Regions from separate parts of the Klebsiella sp. I138 genome, predicted to be linked through region 2. Evidence: predicted binding sites of a transcription regulator. Region 2 holds the regulator's gene; the other holds the start of a gene.
What was found. Region 2 encodes Fur, which represses iron uptake genes when iron is present. Its sites were predicted from a motif close to ATAATAATGAGAACNACTATCAA; they were not measured.
Positions count from the first base shown of each region.

Region 1: the regulator Fur is predicted to act here: its motif matches at 2,225-2,247, upstream of exbB (tol-pal system-associated acyl-CoA thioesterase).

Region 1 is NZ_CP180447.1:4,891,433-4,897,349, forward strand. Features, by position in the region: gene ACMYSK_RS22910 (AraC family transcriptional regulator) at 1-15, shown strand, start outside; gene yghB (DedA family general envelope maintenance protein YghB) at 81-740, opposite strand; gene metC (cystathionine beta-lyase) at 871-2,058, opposite strand; gene exbB (tol-pal system-associated acyl-CoA thioesterase) at 2,309-3,040, shown strand; gene exbD (TonB system transport protein ExbD) at 3,047-3,472, shown strand; gene ACMYSK_RS22935 (TIGR00645 family protein) at 3,614-4,108, shown strand; gene mgrA (L-glyceraldehyde 3-phosphate reductase) at 4,148-5,188, opposite strand; gene yghX (YghX family hydrolase) at 5,335-5,917, shown strand, end outside.
Region 2 is NZ_CP180447.1:2,505,598-2,511,514, forward strand. Features, by position in the region: gene ybfF (esterase) at 1-414, shown strand, start outside; gene ybfE (LexA regulated protein) at 548-841, shown strand; gene fldA (flavodoxin FldA) at 991-1,521, shown strand; gene fur (ferric iron uptake transcriptional regulator) at 1,814-2,266, shown strand; gene chiQ (ChiQ/YbfN family lipoprotein) at 2,338-2,670, opposite strand; gene chiP (chitoporin ChiP) at 2,718-4,121, opposite strand; gene glnS (glutamine--tRNA ligase) at 4,572-5,917, opposite strand, start outside.

The DNA.
Region 1 (5,917 bases), 2.4 Mb from region 2:
ATTCAGGGAATGTGACGGGCGAATGGCTACGGTGCCGGCCCCCGGGAAGGCACCGCAGCACCACTCCCGGGAACACGCTCTCAGGCGCTACAGAATTTTTTCTTGATGACCACGACCAGCGTGCCCACCAGCCCGGCAACCAGCAGCGCGATGGGCAGAATCATCAGGCAAGTCATCACCTGATCTTCATGGCGTTTCACGAACGGGATCATGCTGAGCGCATAGCCCAGACCGGTAACTACGCCGACCCACAGCAGCGCGCTGAGCCAGTTGAAAAACTGGAAGCGGCGGTTGGAGAGCCCGGAAATACCGGCCATCGTTGGCAGTAAGGTTCGCACGAAAGCGAGGAAGCGCCCGGCAAGCAGCGCCAGCAGACCATGCTTATCGAACATGCAGGTCGCACGCTGATGGTACTTCTGCGGCAGATGGGCGAGCCAGCCTTTAACCGTTTCGGTATTACCCAGCCAACGCCCTTGCAGATAGCTCAACCAGCAGCCGAGGCTGGCTGCCGCGGTCAGGATGGCGAGCGTCGGCACAAAGTCCATGACGCCTTTGGCAATGAGCGCCCCGGCGAGCAGCAGCAGGCTGTCCCCGGGTAAAAATGAAGCGGGCAGCAGACCGTTTTCCAGAAACAATGTCGTGAACATGACCAGATAAACAACGCCCACAACCTGGGGGTTTGCCAGCGCGGCAAAATCATGTTGCCACAGGGCGGCGACAATCTCTTGAATGACAACCATGGACTTTCCTAAGTGGTACCGTATTTTCGATTAGTGTACTCCTGAAGAGCCCCGAACACCTTGATCTCGGGCGCAACAAAAGCGGCCGCCTCACACAGAACGTCCGCTATTATTGCCACTCGCTGTCACTTTACACGATACGGGAGAAGCCTGCCGCTAAATCCGCCAGCAGATCGTCAACATTTTCTAAGCCAATATGGACGCGAATCAGCGTGCCGCTGAAATCGACTTCAGCTTCCGGGCGAATTGAGGCGATTTGTTCCGGCTGGTTGGCCAGAATCAGCGATTCAAAACCACCCCAGGAGTAGGCCATGCTGAACAAGCTGAAGTTGTCGAGATACGCAGAAAGTTCGTCATCGGTCAGGCGTTTATTGAGGACAAATGAGAACAGGCCGCTGCTGCCGGTAAAATCGCGTTTCCAGAACTCATGGCCTTTGCTGCCCGGTAATGCCGGGTGGTTGACGCGGGCGACCTGGGGATGCTGCGCCAGCCATTCGGCAATCTGCAGGCTGCTTTCATGATGCTGGCGCAGGCGGACGCCGAGGGTTCTCAGACCGCGGCTGGTCATATAGGCGGTATCCGCATCGACCATCTGCCCCATCAGGTAGGCATTCTCCCGCAGCTGATCCCAGCAGCGCGCGTTAGATACCGCGGTGCCGACCATCGCATCGGAGTGGCCAATCAGGTATTTCGTCGCCGCCTGAATCGAAATATCGACGCCAAAATCCAGCGCTTTAAACAGCACGCCCGCAGCCCAGGTGTTATCGATCATGATAATCGCCTGCGGCGCAACGCGGCGCACGGCCGCAACAATGGCCGGAACGTCGTGAACTTCCATGGTGATTGAGCCGGGCGATTCAAGGAATACTACGCGCGTGTTCGGCTGCACCTGGCGGGCGATGTCGGCGCCAATAAGGGGATCAAACCAGCTGGTTGTCACACCGAGTTTCGCGAGAATTTTGGTGCAAAAATCCTGGCTGGGCTCATATGCGGTATTGGTCATCAGGACATGGTCGCCCTGCTCGACGAAGGCCAGAATGGTATTGGCAACGGCCGCAGCACCACAGGGAAACAGGGCGCATCCGGCGCCACCTTCCAGCTCGCACATAGCTTCCTGCAACGAAAAGTGGGTCAATGTGCCACGACGGCCATAAAACAGCTCGCCTTTTGCCCGATTGCGGGTGGCCTGTTTTTTGGCTTCAACGGTTTCGAAAACCAGCGATGAAGCACGTTGAATCACGCTGTTGACCGAGCCCTGAGTATATTTTTTACTACGCCCGGCGTTAACCAGCGCGGTATCAAGATGTTTATCAGCCATGTTTTTTTACCTGGTTTTATACGTCTGGACGTCTAAACTAGCATGAATGCCCGGTCCTGTACCGGGGAATGGCCGATACGGGTAAAAATTTTGCGAAATCCGCGGTCGGCCACTTTTTTACTGCGTAAGCGCAAGGAATCTAAACGTGATTTGCTGCACAGTGTAAATACTAATGAGAACCACTATCAATTCGATGCTTTTTTGATATTATTGTGCTCAGATTTTGTGATTGACGTCCTGGAGATTCAGCGTGGGTAATAATTTGATGCAGGCGGACCTGTCCGTTTGGGGTATGTATCATCATGCCGATATTGTCGTTAAGGTCGTGATGATTGGCCTGATTTTGGCATCGGTAGTCACATGGGCTATCTTTTTCGGCAAAGGTGCTGAAATCCTCTCCAGTAAGCGCCGTCTCAAGCGCGAACAGCAGCTGCTCAGCGACGCTCGCTCTCTCGATCAGGCCAGCGACATCGCAAACAGCTTCCACCCGAAGAGCTTAAGCACGCAGCTTATCAACGAAGCACAGAACGAGCTGGTGCTCTCTGAAGGCGTCGAAGATAACGAAGGAATTAAAGAACGTACCGGTTTCCGTCTTGAGCGTCGCGTGGCGTTCGTCGGTCGTTACATGGGCCGCGGCAACGGTTATCTGGCGACCATCGGGGCGATTTCCCCGTTCGTCGGTCTGTTTGGTACCGTCTGGGGCATCATGAACAGCTTTATCGGCATTGCGCAGACGCAGACCACCAACCTGGCAGTGGTTGCTCCTGGCATCGCAGAAGCGCTGCTGGCGACGGCCATCGGCCTGTTCGCGGCGATTCCAGCCGTGGTTATCTATAACATTTTTGCCCGCATGATTGGCAGCTACAAAGCGTCGCTCGGCGATGTTGCCGCGCAGGTTCTGCTGCTGCAAAGCCGTGACCTGGACCTGAGCGCCAGCGGTGTGAAGCCGGTCCGTACCGCGCAGAAATTACGAGTAGGTTAATGCTTTATGGCAATGCATTTTAACGAAAACCTCGATGATAACGGCGAAATGCATGACATCAACGTCACGCCGTTTATTGACGTCATGCTGGTGCTGTTGATCATCTTTATGGTGGCGGCACCGCTGGCCACCGTAGATGTGAAGGTCAATCTGCCAGCGTCTTCAAGCCAGCCGCAGCCGCGTCCGGAAAAGCCGATTTATCTGTCGGTGAAAACGGATAAAACCATGTTCCTCGGCAACGATCCCATTACCGAAGAGAGCATGATTGGCGCGCTGAATTCGCTGACAGAAGGGAAGAAAGACACCACCGTCTTCTTCCGCGCGGATAAAACCGTGGACTACGAGACGATGATGAAGGTCATGGATACCCTGCATCAGGCGGGATATCTGAAGATTGGTCTGGTGGGTGAAGAAACCGTAAAAGCGAATTAACCCTCCCGATGACGCTTCTCAGGCTGGCCTTGTGCCAGCCTTTTTTATGCCCGTCGCTCAGCGGTTATGCGGCGGGATATTGCCATCGCGGCGGCGGGTTGCGATATAATGCCCGTCGTTTTTATTCACTCACAGGATCCTATGGAACGCTTTCTGGAAAATGCTATGTATGCCTCGCGCTGGTTGCTGGCACCGGTTTATTTTGGTCTTTCGCTTGGGCTGATTGCGCTGTCGATCAAATTTTTTCAGGAGATTTTCCACATACTGCCGCACATCTTTAGCGTGGGGGAGTCGGACCTGATTCTGACGCTGCTGTCGCTGGTCGATATGACGCTGGTGGGCGGCCTGCTGGTCATGGTGATGTTCTCCGGCTACGAGAATTTTGTCTCCCAGCTGGATATCAATGAAGGGAAAGAAAAGCTCAGTTGGCTGGGCAAAATGGATGCCACATCCCTGAAAAATAAAGTGGCGGCGTCAATCGTCGCGATCTCCTCTATCCATCTGCTGCGGGTGTTTATGGATGCGAAAAACGTGCCGGACAACAAACTGATGTGGTATGTGATTATCCATCTGACCTTTGTGCTGTCGGCGTTTGTGATGGGCTATCTCGATCGTCTGACCAAGGTTAAACACTGATTCAGCTGGCCGGCGGCGCGGCGCCGCCGGACGAGGGGATTACTTATCCGATGAGGTTTGCCATAAGTTGAGTTGACCATCCGCGACGTGCTGGTCAATTTGCGCAAGCTCTTCTGTACTAAACGTCAGATTTTGCAGCGCCTGTACGTTCTCCTCCAGCTGCTGCGGGCGGCTGGCACCAATCAGTACCGACGTGACCCTGTGGTCCTTCAGCAGCCAGCTCAGCGCCATCTGCGCCATACTCTGTCCCCGGCTATGTGCCATCTCCTGCAATAATCGCAGGCTGTTCAGGTTTGACTCGCTGAGCATATTTTCCGTCAGGCCGCGTGCTCTTTTCCCTTCGTAGAACATCCGCGATCCTTCCGGGATCTGCTGAAGATATTTGCCGGTCAGCAGGCCCTGCGCCAGTGGCGTAAAGGCGATGCAGCCGATGCCGTTCTCCTCCAGCGTGTCCAGCAGCCCGCTGGTGTCAACCCAACGGTTAAGCAGGTTGTAGGAGGGCTGGTGAATCAGCAGTGGGATCTTCCACTCGCGCAGCAGCGCCGCCATCTCCCGGGTGCGCTCCGGTGAGTAGGAGGAGATCCCGACATACAGTGCTTTACCGCTCTGTACCGCCTGCGCCAGCGCCGCGGCAGTCTCTTCCATCGGGGTGTTTTCATCGACGCGATGCGAATAGAAAATATCGACGTACTCCAGCCCCATGCGTTTCAGGCTCTGGTCGAGGCTGGACAGCAGGTATTTTCGTGAACTGCCGTTGCCGTAAGGGCCGGGCCACATGGAATAGCCGGCTTTAGTCGCGACAATCAGCTCATCGCGGTAGGCGGCAAAGTCTTCGCGCAGCAGGCGACCAAAGTTTTCCTCCGCGCTGCCTGGCGGTGGCCCGTAGTTGTTTGCCAGATCAAAATGGGTAATGCCGAGGTCAAAGGCTTTACGTAGCAGGGCGCGCTGGTCATCCAGTGCGTGGCCATGGCTAAAGTTATGCCACAGTCCTAGCGACAAAAGCGGCAACTGCAGGCCGCTTTTACCACAGTAGCGATACTGCATCCGATCGTAGCGGGTAGGGTCAGCTAACCAGGACATACTCTCTCCTCATAGATTAAAACGTCGTTTCTATTTTAACTGGTATGGCACGGCGACGGCGTTTGCTGGATCACAATGCGTAAGATTGCTGGCGCCAGCGTGAGCTTATGCTTTGCTTAAAGGGGTTTATTTCAGGAGAAGAGATGATGACGCGACTGACGGCGAAAGATTTTCCGCAAGAGCTGCTGGAGTATTACGACTATTACGCGCACGGTAAAATCAGTAAACGGGAGTTTTTGCAGATGGCCGGGAAGTACGCCGTCGGCGGGATGACCGCCCTGGCGCTGTTTAACCTGCTGAAACCAAACTATGCGCTTGCCGAGCAGGTCCTGTTTACCGACCCGGATATTCGTGCGGAATATATTCGCTATCCTTCTCCCGACGGCCACGGAGAGGTGCGAGCCTACCTGGTGGTGCCGACGAAACTTACCGCAAAGCCGGCATCGGTTGTTGTGGTACATGAGAATCGCGGTCTGAATCCCTATATTGAAGATGTTGCCCGGAGGGTGGCAAAAGCGGGTTATATCGCACTGGCTCCGGATGGCCTGAGCTCGGTGGGCGGCTATCCCGGCAATGATGATGAAGGACGCGAGCTCCAGCAGAAAGTCGACCCCCTGAAGCTGATGAATGATTTCTTTGCCGCTGTCGCCTTTATGGAGAAGTATCCGCAGGCAAGCGGCAAGGTAGGGATAACCGGTTTTTGCTACGGCGGCGGCGTCTGCAATGCGG
Region 2 (5,917 bases):
GTGCGCCGTCATGATGAAATTTTCAGCGCCATTAATGCCGTCACCGACGCCGGTGCTACGTCCCGTCAGCAGGCGGCCGCAGTGATGCGAGAACATCTGCAGGAAGAAGGCGTGATTCAGTTCCTGCTGAAATCCTTTGTTGACGGCCAGTGGCGCTTTAACGTCTCGGTGCTGTGGGATCAGTATCCCCATATTGTTGGCTGGCAAACCATTCCCGCGTGGCCACATCCGACGCTGTTCATTCCGGGAGGCAACTCCCCATACGTCACCGATGCGTATCGCGACACCCTGCTCGCTCAGTTCCCGCAGGCGCGGGCGCACGTGATTGCCGGAGCCGGACACTGGGTGCATGCGGAGAAACCCGAAGCCGTCCTGCGCGCCATTCGCCGCTATCTGACCGATTTGCAGGCGTAACTGGCTAAAAACTGCCCGACCGCGCAGCAGAATGCCCGCGGTCGTTGGCGCAGCGGTTCGCCTGATGTATTATGGCGCGCTATCTGTGTCGGCTATAGCCCGGCAACTTGTTTCCCCGAAGTCACTCTGAATCATGGCAAAAGAACAAACGGACCGTACGACATTAGATTTGTTCGCAACCGAGCGTCGCCCGGGTAGACCAAAGACCAATCCGCTTTCGCGCGATGAACAGCTGCGCATAAATAAGCGCAATCAGCTCAAACGCGATAAAGTTCGCGGCCTGAAGCGTGTGGAGTTAAAACTCAACGCGGAGGCAGTTGATGCACTCAATGAGCTGGCGGAAGCTCGCAATATGAACCGCAGTGATTTGATCGAAGAGATGCTGATGAACCAGCTGGCAACCCTACACAGCCTGGGTAAAGCCTGAAAATCCTCAAAAAAACACTTTCATGTAGCAGAGTGTGCAGTCGGGCGTGATTGCTGTTTCCGCGTCCTCCCCTGTTCTGCTATGATTGCCGTTATCTGCGGGCATTACGCCACTACCACATCATTAAGTTTCAAGAGGTTATTTTACTCATGGCAATCATCGGCATCTTTTTTGGCAGCGACACTGGCAACACCGAGAATATTGCAAAAATGATTCAGAAGCAGCTTGGTAAAGATGTTGCTGATGTTCACGACATTGCCAAGAGCAGCAAAGAAGATCTGGAAGCCTACGACATTCTGCTGCTCGGCATCCCGACCTGGTACTACGGTGAAGCCCAGTGCGACTGGGATGACTTCTTCCCGACGCTGGAAGAGGTCGATTTCAACGGTAAACTGGTTGCGCTGTTTGGCTGCGGCGATCAGGAAGACTACGCGGAATACTTCTGTGATGCGCTGGGGACTATCCGTGACATCATTGAACCACGCGGCGCGACTATCGTTGGCCACTGGCCGACTGCGGGCTATCATTTCGAAGCGTCAAAAGGCCTGGCGGACGACGATCACTTCGTCGGTCTGGCTATCGATGAAGACCGTCAGCCGGAACTGACCAACGAACGCGTGAGCAAGTGGGTTAAGCTGGTCTCTGATGAGCTGCATCTCGAAGAAATCAAAAACGCGTAATGATTGAGCGGCGTTACCATAAAGTTTCGCCGCATTAATAGATAAAAGCAATCAAACTAATAGCTACAAGTTTTTAACTTTTAATCACATATCTGTACAATGTCCTCTGATTTAACGAGGTCAGGTGACGCAGTTTGTAGCTGGGACCTCGTTTTTGACAGCATACAAGGCTCGATGCTTGCAGTTTTCATTTCATCATGGCAGTTCTATAATGAGACGCATTACATCGGGTGATTCTCTGTATTACTTCCGCTGATGGAAGTAGATCGTTTAGCAACAGGACAGATTCCGCATGACTGACAACAATACCGCATTAAAGAAGGCTGGCCTGAAAGTCACACTTCCACGATTAAAAATCCTGGAAGTCCTGCAGGAACCGGATAACCATCACGTCAGTGCGGAAGACTTATACAAACGCCTGATCGACATGGGTGAAGAAATTGGTCTCGCTACCGTTTACCGCGTGCTGAACCAGTTTGATGATGCCGGCATTGTTACCCGCCATAACTTCGAAGGCGGTAAATCTGTTTTCGAACTGACCCAGCAGCATCATCACGATCATCTTATTTGCCTCGATTGTGGCAAAGTGATCGAGTTTAGCGATGATTCTATCGAAGCGCGTCAACGCGAAATCGCTAACCGCCACGGCATCCGTCTGACCAACCACAGCCTGTACCTGTACGGTCACTGTGCTGAAGGTGACTGCCGCGAAGATGAACATGCACACGATGCGGTGGTAAAGTAATTCCCCGCAGCGCGAATAGCAAAAAGCCAACCTGACGGTTGGCTTTTTTTATGTCGTTACGGCGTGAAAAATCAGGATTTGGTATTGTTGCTGCGGATCTCTTTCCAGATCTGATCGCAGCGCGCTTTCACCGCCTGGTCATTACCGGTACGGGTGGCCAGAATACACTGCTGGTAATCCAGCACCCGCACGCTTTCCTGATTCGCAAACGTCTGATGCTGTTTATCTTCTTTCAGCACATCCAAAACGCTCTGGCAGGCCTGAACCTTGTCCGGGTTCCCTTCCGCCGTATTAATGCAGGCGCTGTAGGCATCTTTTAATTTTGTATCTTCTTTCGGTGCGGGAGACTGCGTACAGGCTACCAGGCCCGATGCCATAACCGCGATAAGCAGTAGCTTCTTCATAATCGACCTCTCAGGTTTGCGGCAGGTTTACGCCTGCCGCAGCGGCATCAGAAAATAGTGAACGGGGCAATAACCATGAATTTCACGTCACGCTCGTCCTGGAAGATGTTGCCGTAACCACCGCTCCAGCTCGGGATATCGGAGTGGTTGTCGTATTGCGTAAAGTGCAATTTGAACAGCGTTCCTTTTGCCCGGCCATCCTGTACGGTATACATGGCATCCAGGCTATAGGCGGACTCTTCCAGGCGTTTATCCGGATTGTAGTAAGCGTCAGGTGAGGACATTTTGCCCGGCTTAGCATCCCACGCGTAAACGTATGACGCGCCAAACGCCCAGCCCGGCATATTCCAGTTTTTCATGTCATACATCGCGCCGAAGAATACCGCTTTTTCGCCGTTGGCGTTGAAGTCGGAGCGGTTATCCCACCACACATCAAGACGACCGTTAGAAGATGCATAGGTTGGCGTCATGCGCTGCAGGAAGTAGCCCTGCTGGCCTTCAGCTTTCACCCAGGTGCCTTCCAGACGCAGATCGAGGACATCAGCAACCTTGTAACCGAAGGTCAACGCCTGCAGCCAGGCGGTGCCATCATAGATATCGTTCGTGCCGCCATTGCTGACTTTGTCACGCGTACCGTAGAACTGGTAGCTGGTGTTTAACGGCGTACCGGCGATATCAAATTTGTAACTGGCTTTGGCAAAATACTGGTCGATATAGCCTTCAGCCTGACCAAACGCCGCTTCCAGCACGAGGTCATTTTTAAAATCGTATTTGGCGCCCAGGGAGTGCAGATAATCGACTTTGGTTTTCTTGTCGTTCTGGTAGAAATCATCCATCTCAATGTGCCATGGCGCTTTGTATTCGTTCGTCCACATATAGGAGAAACTCAGCGCGCCAGAATCGCCGTAATCAAAGTTGGCCCCGGCTTCAGCACCTTGATAGGTACCCGGCATAAAGCTCCAGTGCGGAGCCAGCAGCGTTTGCCCGGTTGGCTGGATATAACCGGCACGCGCCCATACCGGGCCGTATTTAAATTTCGCCGCAGCCTTATACAGGCTGATCCCGCTCTTATCGCCAGAGTAATCTTCGTCGTAGGCTTTATTTTTTGAGGAGAAGGCAATTTCGTTCGGGTGGCCGCTTTCGCTGCTTTCCGCCATTTCAATCGCGGTAAAGGCAGCAACGTCAATACCAAACATATCAGCGGCATAGCCGGACTGGAAATCCAGGTTGGCGTTCCAGGTTGAATGAGAAAGGTTGGTTTTGTATTTATCGCCGTCGGTTACATCTTTACGGTCACGCTCACGCTGCCAGTAATAGATGCCGCCGGTTAAGGTGGAATCATCAATAAAACCTGCTGCGCTGGCCTGCGGAACAACGATCCAGCTCGACATCGCGGTGACGGCGGCAATAGCCAGCGCCAGCGTACTACGTTTGCCACTAAACGTACGCATGTGCATATCCTCTTTGACGTTTTAAAACGCGGAGCCAAAGGCAAGCCGCGAAAAAATAAATAAGACTGCTAAAAGGTGGAGCGGTAAAATCCGCGTAACCACGATTGATAGACTATTTTTCGTGACGCGAATTATCAATCTCTTTCTCCGATCAAAGCTTAAGATTATGACAAAGCGCACATATTCTATTTCTTTTTGTTACAATCTTAGATGTCATACATTTCACGCGTAACTAATTACTAAATAAAAAGAAAATAACAAATGAAAGCGTTTACAGTCATTTTTGGCACTGGCGGGAGGTATAGCGGACATGGCAGATATGACAAACAGTAAACAAGATTAATTCGCATCGCGAAAATAACGAACATTATTCACGAATGCCAAAATAAAAAAACGCCGCAAATGCGGCGTTTTTTACGCGGAGATGGCGGCAGAACCGCGACGAGAATTCTATTCGCCGACTTTCGCCCAGGTATCGCGCAGTCCGACGGTGCGGTTAAACACCAGGTGATTTTCAGTTGCATAACGGCTATCAAGGCAGAAATAACCTTCACGCTCAAACTGATAGGCCTTGCCAGCCTGCGCGCTGGCCAGGCTCGGCTCAGCGAAGCCCTGCTTAATAACCAACGATTCAGGGTTCATTACTGCCAGGAAATCTTCCTCCGCACCCGGGTTCGGCACGCTGAACAGACGATCGTACAGGCGAATTTCAACCGGCAGCGCGTGGGCCGCGCTGACCCAATGAATGACACCCTTTACTTTACGGCCATCGGCCGGGTCTTTGCTCAACGTATCGGCGTCATAGGTACAGAAGATAGTGGTGATCTTGCCCTCTGCATCCTTCTCTACGCGCTCAGCCTTGATCACATAGGCATTACGCAGGCGAACTTCTTTACCCAGCACCAGACGCTTGTACTGCTTATTTGCCTCTTCGCGGAAATCAGCACGATCAATCCAGATCTCAGCGCTAAACGGGACTTCACGGCTGCCCATCTCCGGCTTATTCGGATGATTCGGCATCGTCACCATTTCGCTCTCACCCTGCGGATAGTTTTCGATAACCAGTTTGACCGGGTCGATAACCGCCATCGCGCGCGGGGCGTTTTCGTTCAGATCTTCACGAATGCAGGATTCCAGCGACGCCATCTCAATAGTATTGTCCTGCTTGGTCACGCCAATGCGTTTGCAGAACTCACGGATGGAACCGGCGGTATAGCCGCGGCGACGCAGGCCGGAAATAGTCGGCATCCGCGGATCATCCCAACCTTCAACATGCTTCTCGGTGACCAGCTGGTTCAGCTTACGCTTGGACATCACGGTATATTCGAGATTCAGACGCGAGAATTCGTACTGACGCGGATGAACCGGGATGCTGATGTTGTCCAGAACCCAATCATACAGGCGACGGTTGTCCTGGAACTCCAGCGTACACAGGGAGTGCGTGATGCCTTCCAGCGCATCGCTGATGCAGTGTGTGAAGTCGTACATCGGGTAGATGCACCACTTGCTGCCGGTCTGATGGTGATCGGCGAATTTAATACGGTACAGCACCGGGTCGCGCATCACGATAAACGGCGAGGCCATATCGATTTTCGCACGCAGGCAGGCTTTACCCTCTTCAAAACCACCGGCACGCATTTTTTCAAACAGCGCCAGGTTCTCTTCTACGCTGCGATCGCGGTACGGGCTGTTTTTACCCGGCGCTTTCAGCGAACCGCGATACTCGCGAATCTCATCCGCCGACAGTTCGTCAACGTATGCCAGGCCTTTGTTAATCAGCTCAACGGCATACTGGT